DNA from 2 places in the Aeribacillus sp. SP014 genome. Region 2 is predicted to be linked to the other one. Evidence: a T-box and tRNA genes for the amino acid it is inferred to sense, from the RefSeq annotation. Region 2 holds a T-box; the other holds one or more tRNA genes.
What was found. A T-box is a leader RNA that pairs with one kind of tRNA and senses whether it is charged. The one in region 2 lies ahead of leuS (leucine--tRNA ligase), so its partner is inferred to be a tRNA-Leu.

Region 1 (7,915 bases), 3.3 Mb from region 2:
GTTCGGGCCTCCAGCAAGTGTTACCTTGCCTTCACCCTGGACATGGGTAGATCACCTGGTTTCGGGTCTGCGACCTCGTACTATTTCGCCCTCTTCAGACTCGCTTTCGCTGCGGCTCCGCCTTTCGGCTTAACCTTGCACGAAATCGCAACTCGCCGGTTCATTCTACAAAAGGCACGCCATCACCCGTTAACGGGCTCTGACTACTTGTAGGCACACGGTTTCAGGTTCTCTTTCACTCCCCTCCCGGGGTGCTTTTCACCTTTCCCTCACGGTACTGGTTCACTATCGGTCACTAGGGAGTATTTAGCCTTGGGAGATGGTCCTCCCTGCTTCCGACGGGATTTCACGTGTCCCGCCGTACTCAGGATCCACTCGGGAGGGAACGGAGTTTCGACTACAGGGTTGTTACCTTCTCTGACGGGCCTTTCCAGACCTCTTCGTCTACCCCGTTCCTTTGTCACTCCTTAATCGAGTGTCCTACAACCCCAAGAGGCACGCCTCTTGGTTTGGGCTGTTCCCGTTTCGCTCGCCGCTACTCAGGGAATCGCTGTTGCTTTCTCTTCCTCCGGGTACTTAGATGTTTCAGTTCCCCGGGTTGCCCTCCATACCCTATGGATTCAGGTATGGATACTGCCCCATTACGGGCAGTGGGTTCCCCCATTCGGACATCTCCGGATCGACGCTTACTTACAGCTCCCCGAAGCATTTCGGTGTTTGTCCCGTCCTTCATCGGCTCCTAGTGCCAAGGCATCCACCGTGCGCCCTTTCTAACTTAACCGTTTCTTCCTAACATGAGCGATCTATTCGTGAATGTCTTTCCGTTATCCAGTTTTCAAAGAACAATCAAGAAGGATATGATCCTTCAAAACTAAACAAAACGGAAAAGCGCACCCTATTTCAATGTATATATCCTTAGAAAGGAGGTGATCCAGCCGCACCTTCCGATACGGCTACCTTGTTACGACTTCACCCCAATCATTTGTCCCACCTTCGGCGGCTGGCTCCCGTAAGGGTTACCCCACCGACTTCGGGTGTTACAAACTCTCGTGGTGTGACGGGCGGTGTGTACAAGACCCGGGAACGTATTCACCGCGGCATGCTGATCCGCGATTACTAGCGATTCCGGCTTCATGCAGGCGAGTTGCAGCCTGCAATCCGAACTGAGAGTGGTTTTTTGGGATTCGCTCCACCTCGCGGTTTCGCTGCCCTTTGTACCACCCATTGTAGCACGTGTGTAGCCCAGGTCATAAGGGGCATGATGATTTGACGTCATCCCCACCTTCCTCCGACTTTTAGCCGGCAGTCACCTTAGAGTGCCCAACTGAATGCTGGCAACTAAGGTCAAGGGTTGCGCTCGTTGCGGGACTTAACCCAACATCTCACGACACGAGCTGACGACAACCATGCACCACCTGTCACCCTGTCCCCGAAAGGGGAACGCCCTATCTCTAGGGTTGTCAGGGGATGTCAAGACCTGGTAAGGTTCTTCGCGTTGCTTCGAATTAAACCACATGCTCCACCGCTTGTGCGGGTCCCCGTCAATTCCTTTGAGTTTCAGCCTTGCGGCCGTACTCCCCAGGCGGAGTGCTTAATGCGTTTGCTGCAGCACTAAAGGGTGGATACCCTCTAACACTTAGCACTCATCGTTTACGGCGTGGACTACCAGGGTATCTAATCCTGTTCGCTCCCCACGCTTTCGCGCCTCAGCGTCAGTTACAGGCCAGAGAGCCGCCTTCGCCACTGGTGTTCCTCCACATCTCTACGCATTTCACCGCTACACGTGGAATTCCGCTCCCCTCTCCTGCACTCAAGTTCCCCAGTTTCCAATGGCCGCTCGCGGTTGAGCCGCGAGATTTCACATCAGACTTAAGGAACCGCCTGCGCGCGCTTTACGCCCAATAATTCCGGACAACGCTTGCCACCTACGTATTACCGCGGCTGCTGGCACGTAGTTAGCCGTGGCTTCCTCGTCAGGTACCGTCAAGGTACCGCCCTGTTCGAACGGCACTTGTTCTTCCCTGACAACAGAGCTTTACGATCCGAAGACCTTCTTCGCTCACGCGGCGTTGCTCCGTCAGACTTTCGTCCATTGCGGAAGATTCCCTACTGCTGCCTCCCGTAGGAGTCTGGGCCGTGTCTCAGTCCCAGTGTGGCCGGTCACCCTCTCAGGTCGGCTACGCATCGTCGCCTTGGTGAGCCGTTACCTCACCAACTAGCTAATGCGCCGCGGGCCCATCCTGCAGTGACAGCTAAAAGCCGCCTTTCAACCGAAAACCATGCGGTTTTCGGTGTTATCCGGTATTAGCTCCGGTTTCCCGAAGTTATCCCAGTCTGCAGGGCAGGTTGCCCACGTGTTACTCACCCGTCCGCCGCTAACCTAAAGGAGCAAGCTCCCATCGGTCCGCTCGACTTGCATGTATTAGGCACGCCGCCAGCGTTCGTCCTGAGCCAGGATCAAACTCTCCAAAAAAAGTTTGTCACCAAATGCTCTTTTAGAATCAACAGGCACGCTTTTCGTTTTGTTCAGTTTTCAAGGATCATTTTGGAGCGGGTGATGGGAATCGAACCCACGACATCAGCTTGGAAGGCTGAGGTTTTACCACTAAACTACACCCGCGCGAAAATATTTGTTTTTCTATTTAAATGATAAACACGCATTTTCCATGCCTCTTCCTCTTCCAGCATTGTTCGAGGATGTAAATGCGTCGAGGCAACTCGCAGATTATTCATTGAAGTGTCGCTCGTGGCTGAGGTTTTACCACTAAACTACACCCGCATATCTTAATTTATTCATGCAATTTTGCTTTTAAGCCTATATTGATCAAAATCGGGAAGACAGGATTCGAACCTGCGACCCCATGGTCCCAAACCATGTGCTCTACCAAGCTGAGCTACTTCCCGTATATGGCGCGCCCGAGAGGAGTCGAACCCCTAACCTTTTGATCCGTAGTCAAACGCTCTATCCAATTGAGCTACGGGCGCATTCCACAGGTTTTTTATTGTAACTCACTTAAAATATGATGTCAATACTTTTTTTGGTGCGGTAGAGAGGACTCGAACCTCCACGGGGTCGCCCCCACTAGGCCCTCAACCTAGCGCGTCTGCCATTCCGCCACTACCGCGAATATGCGGGTGGAGGGACTTGAACCCCCACGCCGTAAGGCGCTAGATCCTAAGTCTAGTGCGTCTGCCAATTCCGCCACACCCGCATTAAATGGTGAGCCATGGAGGATTCGAACCTCCGACCCTCTGATTAAAAGTCAGATGCTCTACCGACTGAGCTAATGGCTCATAAAAAGTAATTTCTTCTAATCTGTTTTAAAGTCGGTCAGATGTCCCTTCCTCTTCCAGCTTTCTCAAGGATGCTGGATGCGTCGGGACAACTCGCTGCTTATTCAACGAAGTCTTGCTCGTTGCTCTACCGACTGAGCTAATGGCTCTTATTATTTTTATAATAAGTGGCTGGGCTAGCTGGATTCGAACCAGCGCATCACGGAGTCAAAGTCCGTTGCCTTACCGCTTGGCTATAGCCCATCAAAAAGTCACAAAACTTATTGTAACATTTTTTGAACGCTATGTAAAGACTTTTTGGTTTGGATTTTTTAAAGTTAGAAATAGGAAGTTTTTCAACTTCCTATTTCAGCGAATATGAATGACCCGTACGGGATTCGAACCCGTGTTACCGCCGTGAAAGGGCGGTGTCTTAACCACTTGACCAACGGGCCATTTTTCATGGCGGAGAAGGAGGGATTTGAACCCTCGCGCCGCTTACACGACCTACTCCCTTAGCAGGGGAGCCCCTTCAGCCACTTGGGTACTTCTCCAAATTGGCTCCGCAGGCAGGATTCGAACCTGCGACCGTTCGGTTAACAGCCGAATGCTCTACCACTGAGCTACTGCGGAATGAAGAAAAAAATTGACGACTGTAACCATTGTAATGAGCATTTATAATTTTGTCAACAGTTCATTATATATTGTTTTTCGCTGCCATCCAATTAGCGACGGCTTTTATACTTTATCATATCTTTCTCCTTTTCGTCAACCATTATTTTTATAAAATTGAATTTTTCCTCCGCACTTTCCGCATAAATATCGTTCTGGGTTCATTTTTCTATGGCGAATAAAAGTGCTCATACATGATAGGCATTTATAAATATAAATAATATTATTTTTATTTTTTTCTCTTAATGGTGTGCAAAATCTAGGTGCACCTACTTTTTTTAAAAGCATTTTAAAGTCAGAGTCCCGATGCCGAAATCCTTTTCCTTCGATATGAAGATGGTAGTGGCAAAGTTCATGCTTAATAATCCCTATTAATTCGTCCATTCCGTATTGTTCATAATATTTTTTATTCACTTCAATATCATGGCTGTTTAATAAATATCTTCCGCCTGTTGTTCGAAGACGGTGATTAAAATACGCTTTGTGAACAAATTTTTTCCCAAAAAAGGATAGTGAAATTTGCTCCACAAGTTTTTGAAGCTGGTCATCATTCAATGTACTGCACCTACTTTAAAAACATGTTGAACAGGACAACAACTTAACGCATACAATAAATATTACTACATCTAATCGGACTCACATATTTTATTTTAGCATATGCTTTTTTTCTTGACCATAAAATGGCAAGCCAAAAAGAACAATACATCCAAGGAGGTATTAACCAATGCCGAATTGGCTTATAAATCAAATGAAGAAAGCATATTATGAAAAAAACGTTTATCAAATCAAGTTATTAAATCAATGCTGGTATTTCTATAGAAAAAAGCACTGCTCATAATTCAACAGCTCTCAAAGAACAGACTAACTTTTTTTCAAAATTTTTGGTTGATAGATCGTTGTTTGCTTCCATCAGCATGCAATATAAGGTTGATAAAAAAATCAGCTGTCGACTTTGCCGACAGCCGTGATTTCTGTTGTTATTTATTTAACCATTGTTAAAGCGACTCTTCCCTTTATCAACATCAACTTTTTCCACCCAGACTGTCACGATGTCCCCAACCGAAACAACGTCCAAAGGATGCTTTACATATTGTTTGCTTAATTTTGAAATGTGCACAAGTCCATCCTGTTTAACGCCGATATCAACAAATACACCAAAGTCTACTACGTTTCGAACCGTTCCTTGCAGCTCCATTCCTTCTTTCAAGTCTTCAAGCTGCAGCACATCTTTTTTCAAAAGAGGTTTTGGAACTTCATCACGAGGATCGCGCTCCGGTCTCATTAAAGCATCGCATATATCCTTCAATGTATATTCGCCAATATGCAAGGCTTTTGAAGTTTCTTGAATATTCAGCGATCTGATTTTATCTTTCAACAGTTCTGTACCGATATCATCGACTGTCAATGAAAGGCTTGACAGCAGTTTTCTAGCGTCTTCATAGCTTTCAGGATGAATGCTCGTCCTGTCAAGCGGATCGTCGCCGTCCAATATTCTTAAAAAGCCGATACATTGCTCATACGTTTTCTCCCCAAGCCGTGGGATGGATTTTAAATCGTTGCGATTCACAAATTTTCCAATTTCTTCTCTTCGTTTCACAATATTATGAGCCACTGTTTTTGATAATCCAGATACGTATTGCAACAGAGACGGCGAAGCAGTATTTACGTTGACACCGACTTGGTTGACAACTGTTTCCACAACAAACGTTAAAGAGTCATGCAATTTCTTTTGGGATACATCATGCTGGTATTGACCAACACCGATTGATTTAGGATCAATTTTCACCAATTCAGCAAGCGGATCTTGAAGCCTTCTAGCAATGGATACTGCGCTGCGTTCTTCGACTTCAAGATCTGGGAACTCTTCCCGGGCTAAATCAGAAGCTGAATAAACACTTGCTCCCGCCTCGTTAACAATTAAATAATAAATATCTTCTTTTAATTCTTTTATTACATCTGCAACAAATTGTTCTGTTTCTCTTGAAGCTGTTCCATTGCCGATAGCGATTACTTCAATTTGGAAGCGTTGAATAATATCGATCAGCTTTTGTTTTGATTTTTCTATTTCATTTTTTGGCGGATGAGGATAAATCACATCAATATAAAGAACTTTTCCAGTTTCATCGACTGCCGCAAGCTTGCATCCTGTACGGTAAGCCGGGTCGATTCCTAAAACGATCGTTCCTTTTAATGGAGGTTGAAGGAGCAGTTTTCTTAAATTTTCGGAAAAAACACGAATGGCCTGATCTTCAGCTTTTTCAGTCAATTCTTTTCTAATCTCCCGCTCAATCGAAGGCTGTATGAGCCGTCTATACGCATCCTCCAACGTTTCAATTAAAATATCAGCAGCAATTGTCCTTTGATCCGAAACAACTTTTTTCTTCAAATAGGCTACTATTTGTTCTGTCGGCGGCTCGATTGCCACCCTTAAAATCCCTTCCTTCTCCCCTCTGTTTAACGCCAAAACACGATGGGGAACGATTTTTTTGATCGGTTCTTCATATTGGTAATACATTTCGAATACTTTTTTCTCATCTTTTTCTTCGTCTTTACACGTTGAGACGACCATACCTTCTTTCAACGTTTGCTCCCTTATCCATTGCCGAAAATTCGGATCGTCTGAAATCCATTCTGCAATAATATCTTTTGCACCAGAGAGAGCATCTTCAACCGTATGGATTTCTTTCTCTTCATTGATGTATTTTTCGGCTTCTTCTTCAATCGATCCCGCTAGCGGCAAGGAATATATCCATTTGGCTAAAGGCTCAAGCCCTCTTTCTTTTGCAATCGTTGCTTTCGTTCTTCTTTTTTGCCGGTATGGCCGATACAAGTCTTCAACTTGCTGCAATTTTTCAGCCGCCAGTATTTCATTTCGCAAAGATTCTGTTAGTTTTCCTTGTTCCTCAATTAACCGAATAACTTCTTCTTTTCTTTTTTCAAGGTTTTGTATGTATTGCCAGCGTTCACTAATGTTTCGTATTTCCACTTCATTTAAAGCGCCTGTTTGTTCTTTTCTGTACCGCGCAATAAAAGGAACGGTGTTGCCGTCTTCAAGCAATGCAATGACATTTTGAATTTGTTTGGTGGATATTGATAATTCGCTGCTTAACATTTGAAAAATTTTCTCATTATTTAACATTCTTTAGCCTCCACTACTATTTCCATCTACATAAACATTTTATCAAAAATTTTTTCAACATAAAAAGACAACCGTTTTCCATCCGATTGTCCCAACAATTAAAAAAGCTGCCCGATTATATAAGTTAAATCATCTGTCCGATCGGAAAGAAATTTATCGAAGCCTTTCGCAATCTCGTGAATAGAAGAATGATCTTTTAACGCCGTTTTAATGTTTGAAGCATAAAGGCCATCAGTGTGAATAATAAATTTTGACCCTTTTTCATATGAAAAAGTGCGGATGCGATATTTCTTCATTTTACCAGGTAAATATCCAGCGGTTGGAATTGGATAAATGTATTCCCCAGAAGGCAAATATAAGATGAAACGAACGTTTCCTACCGAGCCGTATGTAATAGTTTTGTCTACGAAATCCACCTTTAATATTCCGGCTGTCGCGCCTCTTTTACCTTTTAATTTCTTATGGCACTGTTTAAAAATCTCATGTACAGTTTCCTGCTGGTATTGCTTCACCGTTTGGCATATGATTTCAGATGATTCACGCGCAGCTTGTCCACTTCCCAACCCATCTGCGACAACACAAACAAATCTATGCTCGTCCGTACAGGTGAAAAAACTGTCTCCACAATAAGCACTGCCTACTTTTCCAACCTGACATGTCAAAAATTGAATATGTTCAGTTTCTTGATATTGAATCATTGCCCTATCTCCATTGGATCAGCGTGAACAGCTTTTTTTAATTTTTTTAATGCTTGGCGCAATAGTCTGGAAACATGCATTTGGGAGATACCTAAAATTTCACCTATTTCTTTTTGACTGCGGTTATGATAAA
Region 2 (7,915 bases):
CGAACAATATAAATCTTCCCTCCCGGATATGCGGTGGTATGAATTTTCTGCCTGCGCTGGATCGACATTGGGCATTTTTTGTTTAGTCGCCTATGCATTTCAGCCCAGCTTTAACGAAGCGATTGCCAAAAAAATTAAAGACGGTTACTTTCCATATGTGCAAGGGCTTCATATTTTATTGGATTACTTTATTGATCAAGAGGAGGATCAATTGGAGGGCGATTTAAATTTTTGCAGTTTTTATGAAAGCACATCAGAAATGATGGAACGATTAGCTCATTTTGTACATGAAGCGGACAAAAATTTAAAAGGTATTCCGAACGAAAATTTTCATAAATTAATTAACCGCGGATTGCTCGGCATTTATTTATCTGATGACAAAGTATTAGTACATAAAGATTTAGGAAAGCTGGCTAAAAAATTAATAAAAAAAGGAGGAACAACCTCCGTTTTCTTTTATGTGAATGCTAGGGCATATCGAACGTTCCGAAAATGGAATTTGATTAAATCTTCTTGATGGATAAAGCTAGCCGGGATATTATTCCCGGCTATTTTGCTTTTTCGATTGCTACAATAAACGGAGGGGAATTTTTTTGGTTTAAAAACCGGTATTCAAGTACATGAGCAGTATGTTGATCGATTTGTTCGGCAAATTTAAGAAGCTCATCTCTCTCACGTTTTCCTTCCGGATGGCCGTGATAAACGACCAGCACGATCATTCCACCGGGTCTTAATATGGATAAAAGCTGCTTTACTGCTTCAATAGTTGATTCTGGTTTTGTCACAATGTTTTTTTGGCCACCGGGCAAATAACCGAGATTAAACATCGCACCGGCGATATGATTGTGATGTTTTTTCGGAATCGTATTGAAAATGTCATCATGACTGGAATGAAACAAAGTAACACGGTCGATTAAACCGGATTCCTTCAACCGTTTTTCTGTCTCTTCAAGCGCTTGTTTTTGAATATCATATCCAAACACATGACCTTGTTCGCCAACGAGTTGTGCTAAAAAGACGGTATCATGTCCGTTCCCGACTGTTGCATCAATAACGATATCGCCGTTTTGGACAGCGGAAGCCATCAATTTTTTTGCAAATGGAAGAATGCGAATGAGGTTCATTTTGACATCACTCGATCTTTTGTATAATACTTCCCTTGGTAGCTGTTTCGTTTTTCGAGTTCGGCATCAATGGCATTCAGCACTTCCCATTTGTTAACGCTCCACATCGGCCCTATCATTAAATCGATCGGACCGTCGCCTGTAATGCGATGAACGATCATTTCGGGAGGCAGTACCTCTAGCTGATCGCAAACTAATTGTACATATTCATCAAAGGATAAAAAGCGCACCATCCCTTTTTCATATTGCTTAACCATCGGTGTACCTTTTAACAAATGGAGCAGATGAATTTTAATTCCTTGAACATCCAGCTTAGCAACTTCTTTTGCAGTTTCCATCATCATATCGTACGTTTCAAGCGGAAGACCGTTTATGATGTGTGTGCAAACTCGGATTCCGTGCTTTCTGAGCTTGTTAACTCCTTCCACATAACATTCATAATCGTGCGCACGGTTAATTAAATCAGCGGTCCGCTGGTGAACGGTTTGCAATCCTAATTCAACCCAAAGATATGTCCTCTCATTTAATTCCGCCAAATAATCAACAACATCGTCAGGCAAACAGTCAGGCCTTGTAGCAATGGACAAACCGACAACTCCTTCGAGACCTAATACCGTTTCATATTTCTCACGAAGAACTTCCACGGGTGCATGAGTGTTTGTAAATGCCTGAAAGTAAGCAATATACTTTCCGTTTTTCCATTTCTCATGCATTTTGCTTCTAATGTCGTGAAATTGCGTAACAAGATCATCAGCTCTGTTTCCGGCAAAATCGCCCGACCCTGCGGCACTGCAAAACGTACACCCGCCATGTGCTACCGTACCGTCGCGGTTTGGACAGTCAAATCCTCCGTCTAAAGCAACTTTAAACACTTTATCTCCAAATGTATTTCGTAAATGGTAATTCCATGTATGATACCGTTTGTTGTCATTCGTATACGGAAATGGATTGTGGTTCGCCAATTCCTACTCCTCCTGTTTCGATATACTATCAAGACATTTTACCATGATTGCCAAACCAATCTCAAATAAGAATTTACCAGCTTTTTTCATGATGGAGCTTGCAGAAATAGCGAAAAATACAGTTGATGAAGAAAATTCTTCATCAAGGAGGGGATTTGTTTGGCTACTAGACAATCCGTGGAAGAGTGCATTCAACATTGCCAGCAAGCATTGGAATATGCAAATGAGCAATATATTGAAGGGCTGAAACAGGAGCATTACAATGATGAAGAATATACAAATGCACAGCAAAAGCTTCAAGATGCACTTGCAGAAGTGGAAAAACTCAGTTTAAGCGCAAATGACCAGCAGCGGGAGCAGCTTCACCGCATGCGCCTTCAACTGCAGCACCTTCAAAATGAGATGATTTTGCTCGATCATTAAAATTCCAGGGCAAAGCCTGATTGTAGGCTTGCCCTTTAATTGCAATTATGATTTTTCATTTATTCTTTAGCCGATTTGATCTTATATATAAATTTGCATAAGGAAAGAATGGTTTTTGGAATAAAAACGAAAATATAGAATAAAAATATCTTTCAACAGATTGCGCAATTACCGATATAAAAGCTCGGCTCAATGCGAATGAACGATTACATTTTAAAACAAAATCGGGATCAGTTTGTTGAACATCAGTCAAACTTCTAGCAAAAGCTGCTATACGACTATGTACATCATAATTTTTCCCTAAGATCAAGAGCCCCCGAACGAGTGAAATCATTCAGTGTTTTTTATATGCGGAATCAGAAAATGTTGATTGCATCTTTTCTGTATTATGTGTACTATATAATGTAGTACACATAATACAAAAGAGTCCTTTTTGTAAGAAAGAAGGGTATTTGATGTTTGAAATTGACCCGAGAAGTGCCACTCCGATATATGAGCAGATCATAAAAAAAATGAAAGAACTATGTATCAAAGGTGTGTTAAAGCCTGGCGATAAACTGCCCTCTGTAAGAGAGATGTCTTCCATGATTATCGCTAATCCTAACACGGTTTCAAAGGCTTATAAAGAGCTGGAAAGAGAAGGCTTGATTGAAACGCTGAGAGGACGGGGGACATTTGTATCGAAAATGGTGCAGAAAAAGCTGGATGAAGAGAAAATTGAAATGATTAAAGAGGAGCTGCGGCAAATTATGATCGACGCATTTTATGCAGGAATCAGCTTTGAACAAATATATCAATGGATGAAAGACATGAATAACGAATTTGCCAATGCTTTTCATAAATAAAGTTTAGCAAAAAAAAGTATTTGAACCTCTGCAGCGTGAGTTTCAGCTTGTTTGGCTAAAACGGTTCAGAAAAGATAAAGGAAAAACTTTGTTCGGAGGGCATATCTTATTCTTCTCGGTGTTATTCATGCAGTTTTGGCTGCCCATTAGCTAGGTAAAAAATCCCCGGAAAAATGACATAAATTCAATTAAACCAATGCGTATCGGTAAGTTTCTTGTATGAACCATGCGAGTAAACGGGCAGAATTATTTTTTGTTGGAACCATTAAAAAATCCCAATCCATATATTTGTCATTTTAGCTATTGCAACCAACAAAAAACGAAAATTTCCAGTGAAATGTAAATGTAATAAAATAATAAAGGATTCTTAATTTTTTTCTCCTAAAATTATAAAAGGAAATATACATTTAAAGTGAAACTATTTTGATTTTAGTTCGTTCTAATTGTTGAGCTGCTTTAAGTTGAGGTGAATAAAATGTTAAAAGACCCAAAGATATTAATATTAACGGCAAATTACGGAAACGGTCATATCCAAGTTGCTAAAACATTGGAGCAGTCTTTGCATAAGATGGGAATCAACAACGTAAAAGTTTCTGATTTAATTAGCGAGTCTCATCCAATTATGGCGGAAATTACAAGATATTTATATTTGAAAAGTTTTTCCATCGGTAAGCAATTTTATCGGTTATTTTATTATAGTGTGGACAAAATGTCTAACAAACGCATTATGAATTTGTATTTGAAGCTTGGACACCGCAAATTGAATCAGCTAGTAAGGGAGATAAATCCTGACATCATCATTAATACATTTCCTATTTCCGTTGTGCCTGAATATCGCACGCGGACAGGCGTGTTCATCCCGACATTTAATGTGCTGACCGATTTTTGTCTTCACCGAGTATGGGTTCATAAAAACATTGATAAATATTATGTTTCGTGCGACGATGTGAAGGAAAAACTGACAATGCTCAACATCCATCCAGCGCTTGTCAAAGTAACCGGAATTCCTATTCGGCCGCAGTTTGAAGAAAAAATGGAAACGATCGATTTATATAAAAAATACAATTTGGATCCGAACAAGAAAACTTTGTTAATTGCTACAGGCGCTCATGGAGTTTTAAAAAATGTAAAAGATTTGTGTGAATCATTTTTTACACGAGATGACATGCAAATAGTCGTTGTATGCGGAAATAACCAATCGCTGAAAGATGAGCTTGAACCGCTTCAGTATATTCACCCGGATCGAATAAAAGTTTTTGGCTATGTCGAAAGAATCGACGAGCTCTTTCGCATTTGTTCCTGCATGATAACAAAGCCTGGAGGGATTACTCTCAGCGAGGCGGCCGCATTAAAAGTTCCGCTTATTCTCTATAAACCTGTTCCGGGGCAGGAAAGGGAGAATGCCGATTTGTTTGCAGCAAAAGGGGCGGCGGTTGTCATCAATAAGCTTGAAAAAGTTCAAGAGACGGTCAATGATTTATTTAACCACCCTGAAAAAATGGAAAAAATGAAAATGAGCATTGCTGAATTATATAGACCAAACGCTGCTGACACGATCTTGCAGGACATTTTAAATGAAGCAGAAATGCTGCTTGATTCAAGCTTGAAAGGGTCTGTCAATTATTAATTATTAGACTGAAATCCAAATTTTTCGACATTGACTTGCATGAACTCATAAAATTCATTAAAATAACAATATGATAAGTGGATGAAAAAGCAAGAACGGTGAAAAGGATCAGTAGTGGATAAAGGCGTCTAGAGAGTTGACGGAAGGTGAAAGTCAATCGTTGTTTATTCACGAACTCCCCTTTGAGTTGCGGGTGTGAAATGTATTCCGGTACAGACTAATGCCCGACGTGTTTCCACGTTACGGAACAGAGTGAGTGCATTTGCGCTAATTTGGGTGGTACCGCGGGAAATTGTCTCTCGTCCCTTCGTCGTGGGGATGGGAGTTTTTTTATTATTTGACGCTTATACATATATATAGCAAAGGAGGATTTTTACATGTCTTACAACCATCGTGAGATTGAGAAAAAATGGCAAGATTATTGGCTAAAAAACAAAACATTTAAAACAGAGGATGATTCCGATAAACCGAAGTTTTATGCATTGGATATGTTTCCGTATCCTTCGGGAGCTGGTCTTCATGTAGGACATCCTGAAGGTTATACGGCAACCGACATTTTGGCGCGAATGAAACGGATGCAAGGATACAATGTTCTCCATCCGATGGGATGGGATGCATTTGGACTTCCGGCTGAGCAATATGCTTTAGATACCGGCAACGATCCTGCGGAATTTACGAAAAAAAATATTGATAATTTTCGCAGACAAATTCAATCACTAGGATTTTCCTATGATTGGGATCGGGAAGTAAATACAACTGATCCGGAATATTACAAATGGACGCAATGGATCTTCTTAAAGCTTTATGAAAAAGGACTTGCTTACATTGATGAAGTGCCCGTCAACTGGTGCCCAGCACTCGGAACTGTTCTTGCAAATGAAGAGGTCATCGACGGAAAAAGCGAACGGGGAGGACATCCTGTTGAACGCCGTCCGATGAAACAATGGGTGTTAAAAATTACCGCATATGCTGACAGGCTGCTGGAAGATTTAGAAGAGCTTGATTGGCCGGAAAGCATAAAGGAAATGCAGCGAAATTGGATCGGCCGGTCGGAAGGTGCGGAAGTTCATTTTACAGTCGATGGAACTGATAAAACCTTTACTGTTTTTACTACTCGTCCAGATACGCTTTTCGGTGCTACGTATACAGTGCTTGCGCCTGAACATCCGCTTGTGAAAGAAATTACAACCGAGGAACAAAAAGAAGCGGTGGAAGCCTATTTAGATCAAATTAAAAGTAAAAGCGATCTCGAAAGAACGGACTTGGCGAAGGAAAAAACAGGCGTGTTTACCGGAGCCTATGCTGTAAATCCTGCCAATGGAGAAAGATTGCCGATTTGGATTGCCGATTATGTTTTAATGAGCTATGGTACAGGTGCGATCATGGCCGTGCCTGCCCACGATGAACGGGACTATGAATTTGCGAAAAAATTTGACCTGCCGATTAAAGAGGTTGTCGCTGGAGGAAACATCGAACAAGAAGCTTATACAGGAGACGGCGAGCATGTAAATTCCGACTTTTTGAACGGATTGAATAAAGAAGAAGCAATTGAAGCGATGATCAAATGGCTGGAGGAAAACAAAAAAGGACAAAGAAAAGTGACATACCGTCTTCGAGACTGGTTGTTCAGCCGTCAACGTTATTGGGGTGAACCGATTCCGATCATCCATTGGGAAGACGGCACGATCACAGCTGTTCCTGAAGAGGAGCTGCCGTTAGTGCTTCCGGAAACAGATGAAATTAGACCTTCGGGAACCGGTGAGTCACCTTTAGCGAATATTGAGGATTGGGTGAATGTCGTTGACCCGAAAACAGGCAAAAAAGGGCGGCGCGAAACAAACACAATGCCTCAATGGGCGGGAAGCTGCTGGTACTATTTGCGCTATATTGACCCGCACAATTCAGAACAATTAGCTGATCCTGAAAAATTGAAAAAATGGCTGCCTGTGGACATTTATATCGGCGGGGCTGAGCATGCTGTTTTACACTTGCTGTATGCACGTTTCTGGCATAAATTTTTATACGATATCGGAGTAGTTCCGACGAAAGAACCGTTCCAAAAATTGTTTAACCAAGGAATGATCCTCGGCGAAAACAATGAAAAGATGAGCAAATCAAAAGGAAATGTCGTCAATCCTGATGAAATCGTTGAAAGCCACGGAGCGGATACTCTCCGTTTATATGAAATGTTCATGGGTCCGCTTGATGCATCCATTGCATGGTCAACAAAAGGACTCGACGGCGCAAGAAGATTTTTAGATCGTGTATGGCGGCTGTTTGTAATGGAAAATGGCGAGTTGAATCCGAAAATCGTCGATGAACCTTCTCAAGAGCTTGAACGCATTTATCACCAAACAGTGAAAAAGGTAACGGAGGATTATGAAAATCTGCATTTTAACACAGCTATTTCGCAACTGATGGTATTTATTAATGAAGCTTATAAAGCGACAATTCTTCCGAAAGAATATATGGAAGGCTTTGTAAAGCTTTTATCGCCGGTTGCTCCGCATATTTGCGAAGAGCTTTGGGAAAAACTCGGCCATTCTGAAACGATTGCTTATGAATCGTGGCCGGCATGGGATGAATCAAAGCTTGTCGAAGATGAAGTGGAAATTGTCATTCAAATCAACGGAAAAGTGCGGGCAAAGCTGCTTGTACCAAACGATGCTTCTAAAGAGGAAATGGAAAAAATCGCGATGGATGATGAAAAAATAAAAGAACAGCTTGAAGGCAAAACCGTTCGTAAAGTGATTGCTGTTCCTGGCAAGCTTGTCAACATCGTAGCCAATTAAGCTTGAATATCAATGAAAGGATGGCCATTCATGGTAAAAGAAATCACACCAAATGATCTCAAAACGAAGCTTGAAAACGGCGAAACATTAGACATTATTGATGTCCGCGAGGAAGAAGAAGTAGAAGAAGGCATGATTCCAC

Region 1: it has a tRNA-Leu gene. The T-box ahead of leuS (leucine--tRNA ligase) is inferred to sense a tRNA for this amino acid. The anticodon was not compared.

What each region holds. Positions count from the first base shown of each region.
Region 1 covers NZ_JBSRXI010000001.1:2,045-9,959, forward strand. Annotated here, with positions in the region: partial or broken rRNA gene ACVIJU_RS00005 (23S ribosomal RNA) at 1-781, opposite strand, end outside; rRNA gene ACVIJU_RS00010 (16S ribosomal RNA) at 920-2,473, opposite strand; tRNA gene ACVIJU_RS00015 (tRNA-Gly) at 2,547-2,620, opposite strand; tRNA gene ACVIJU_RS00020 (tRNA-Pro) at 2,831-2,904, opposite strand; tRNA gene ACVIJU_RS00025 (tRNA-Arg) at 2,909-2,985, opposite strand; tRNA gene ACVIJU_RS00030 (tRNA-Leu) at 3,040-3,125, opposite strand; tRNA gene ACVIJU_RS00035 (tRNA-Leu) at 3,131-3,212, opposite strand; tRNA gene ACVIJU_RS00040 (tRNA-Lys) at 3,219-3,294, opposite strand; tRNA gene ACVIJU_RS00045 (tRNA-Gln) at 3,463-3,537, opposite strand; tRNA gene ACVIJU_RS00050 (tRNA-Glu) at 3,657-3,728, opposite strand; tRNA gene ACVIJU_RS00055 (tRNA-Ser) at 3,737-3,827, opposite strand; tRNA gene ACVIJU_RS00060 (tRNA-Asn) at 3,832-3,906, opposite strand; gene ACVIJU_RS00065 (SprT family protein) at 4,042-4,500, opposite strand; gene cmpA (cortex morphogenetic protein CmpA) at 4,670-4,783, shown strand; partial or broken gene ACVIJU_RS00075 (Tex family protein) at 4,927-7,084, opposite strand; gene ACVIJU_RS00080 (PP2C family serine/threonine-protein phosphatase) at 7,183-7,782, opposite strand; gene sigB (RNA polymerase sigma factor SigB) at 7,779-7,915, opposite strand, start outside.
Region 2 covers NZ_JBSRXI010000001.1:3,351,397-3,359,311, reverse strand. Annotated here, with positions in the region: gene ACVIJU_RS16420 (tetraprenyl-beta-curcumene synthase family protein) at 1-517, shown strand, start outside; gene ACVIJU_RS16415 (class I SAM-dependent methyltransferase) at 549-1,124, opposite strand; gene ACVIJU_RS16410 (TIGR01212 family radical SAM protein) at 1,121-2,086, opposite strand; gene ACVIJU_RS16405 (YtzC family protein) at 2,246-2,509, shown strand; gene ACVIJU_RS16400 (GntR family transcriptional regulator) at 2,965-3,354, shown strand; gene ACVIJU_RS16395 (diglucosyl diacylglycerol synthase) at 3,830-4,981, shown strand; T-box leader at 5,071-5,291, shown strand; gene leuS (leucine--tRNA ligase) at 5,359-7,773, shown strand; gene ACVIJU_RS16385 (rhodanese-like domain-containing protein) at 7,804-7,915, shown strand, end outside.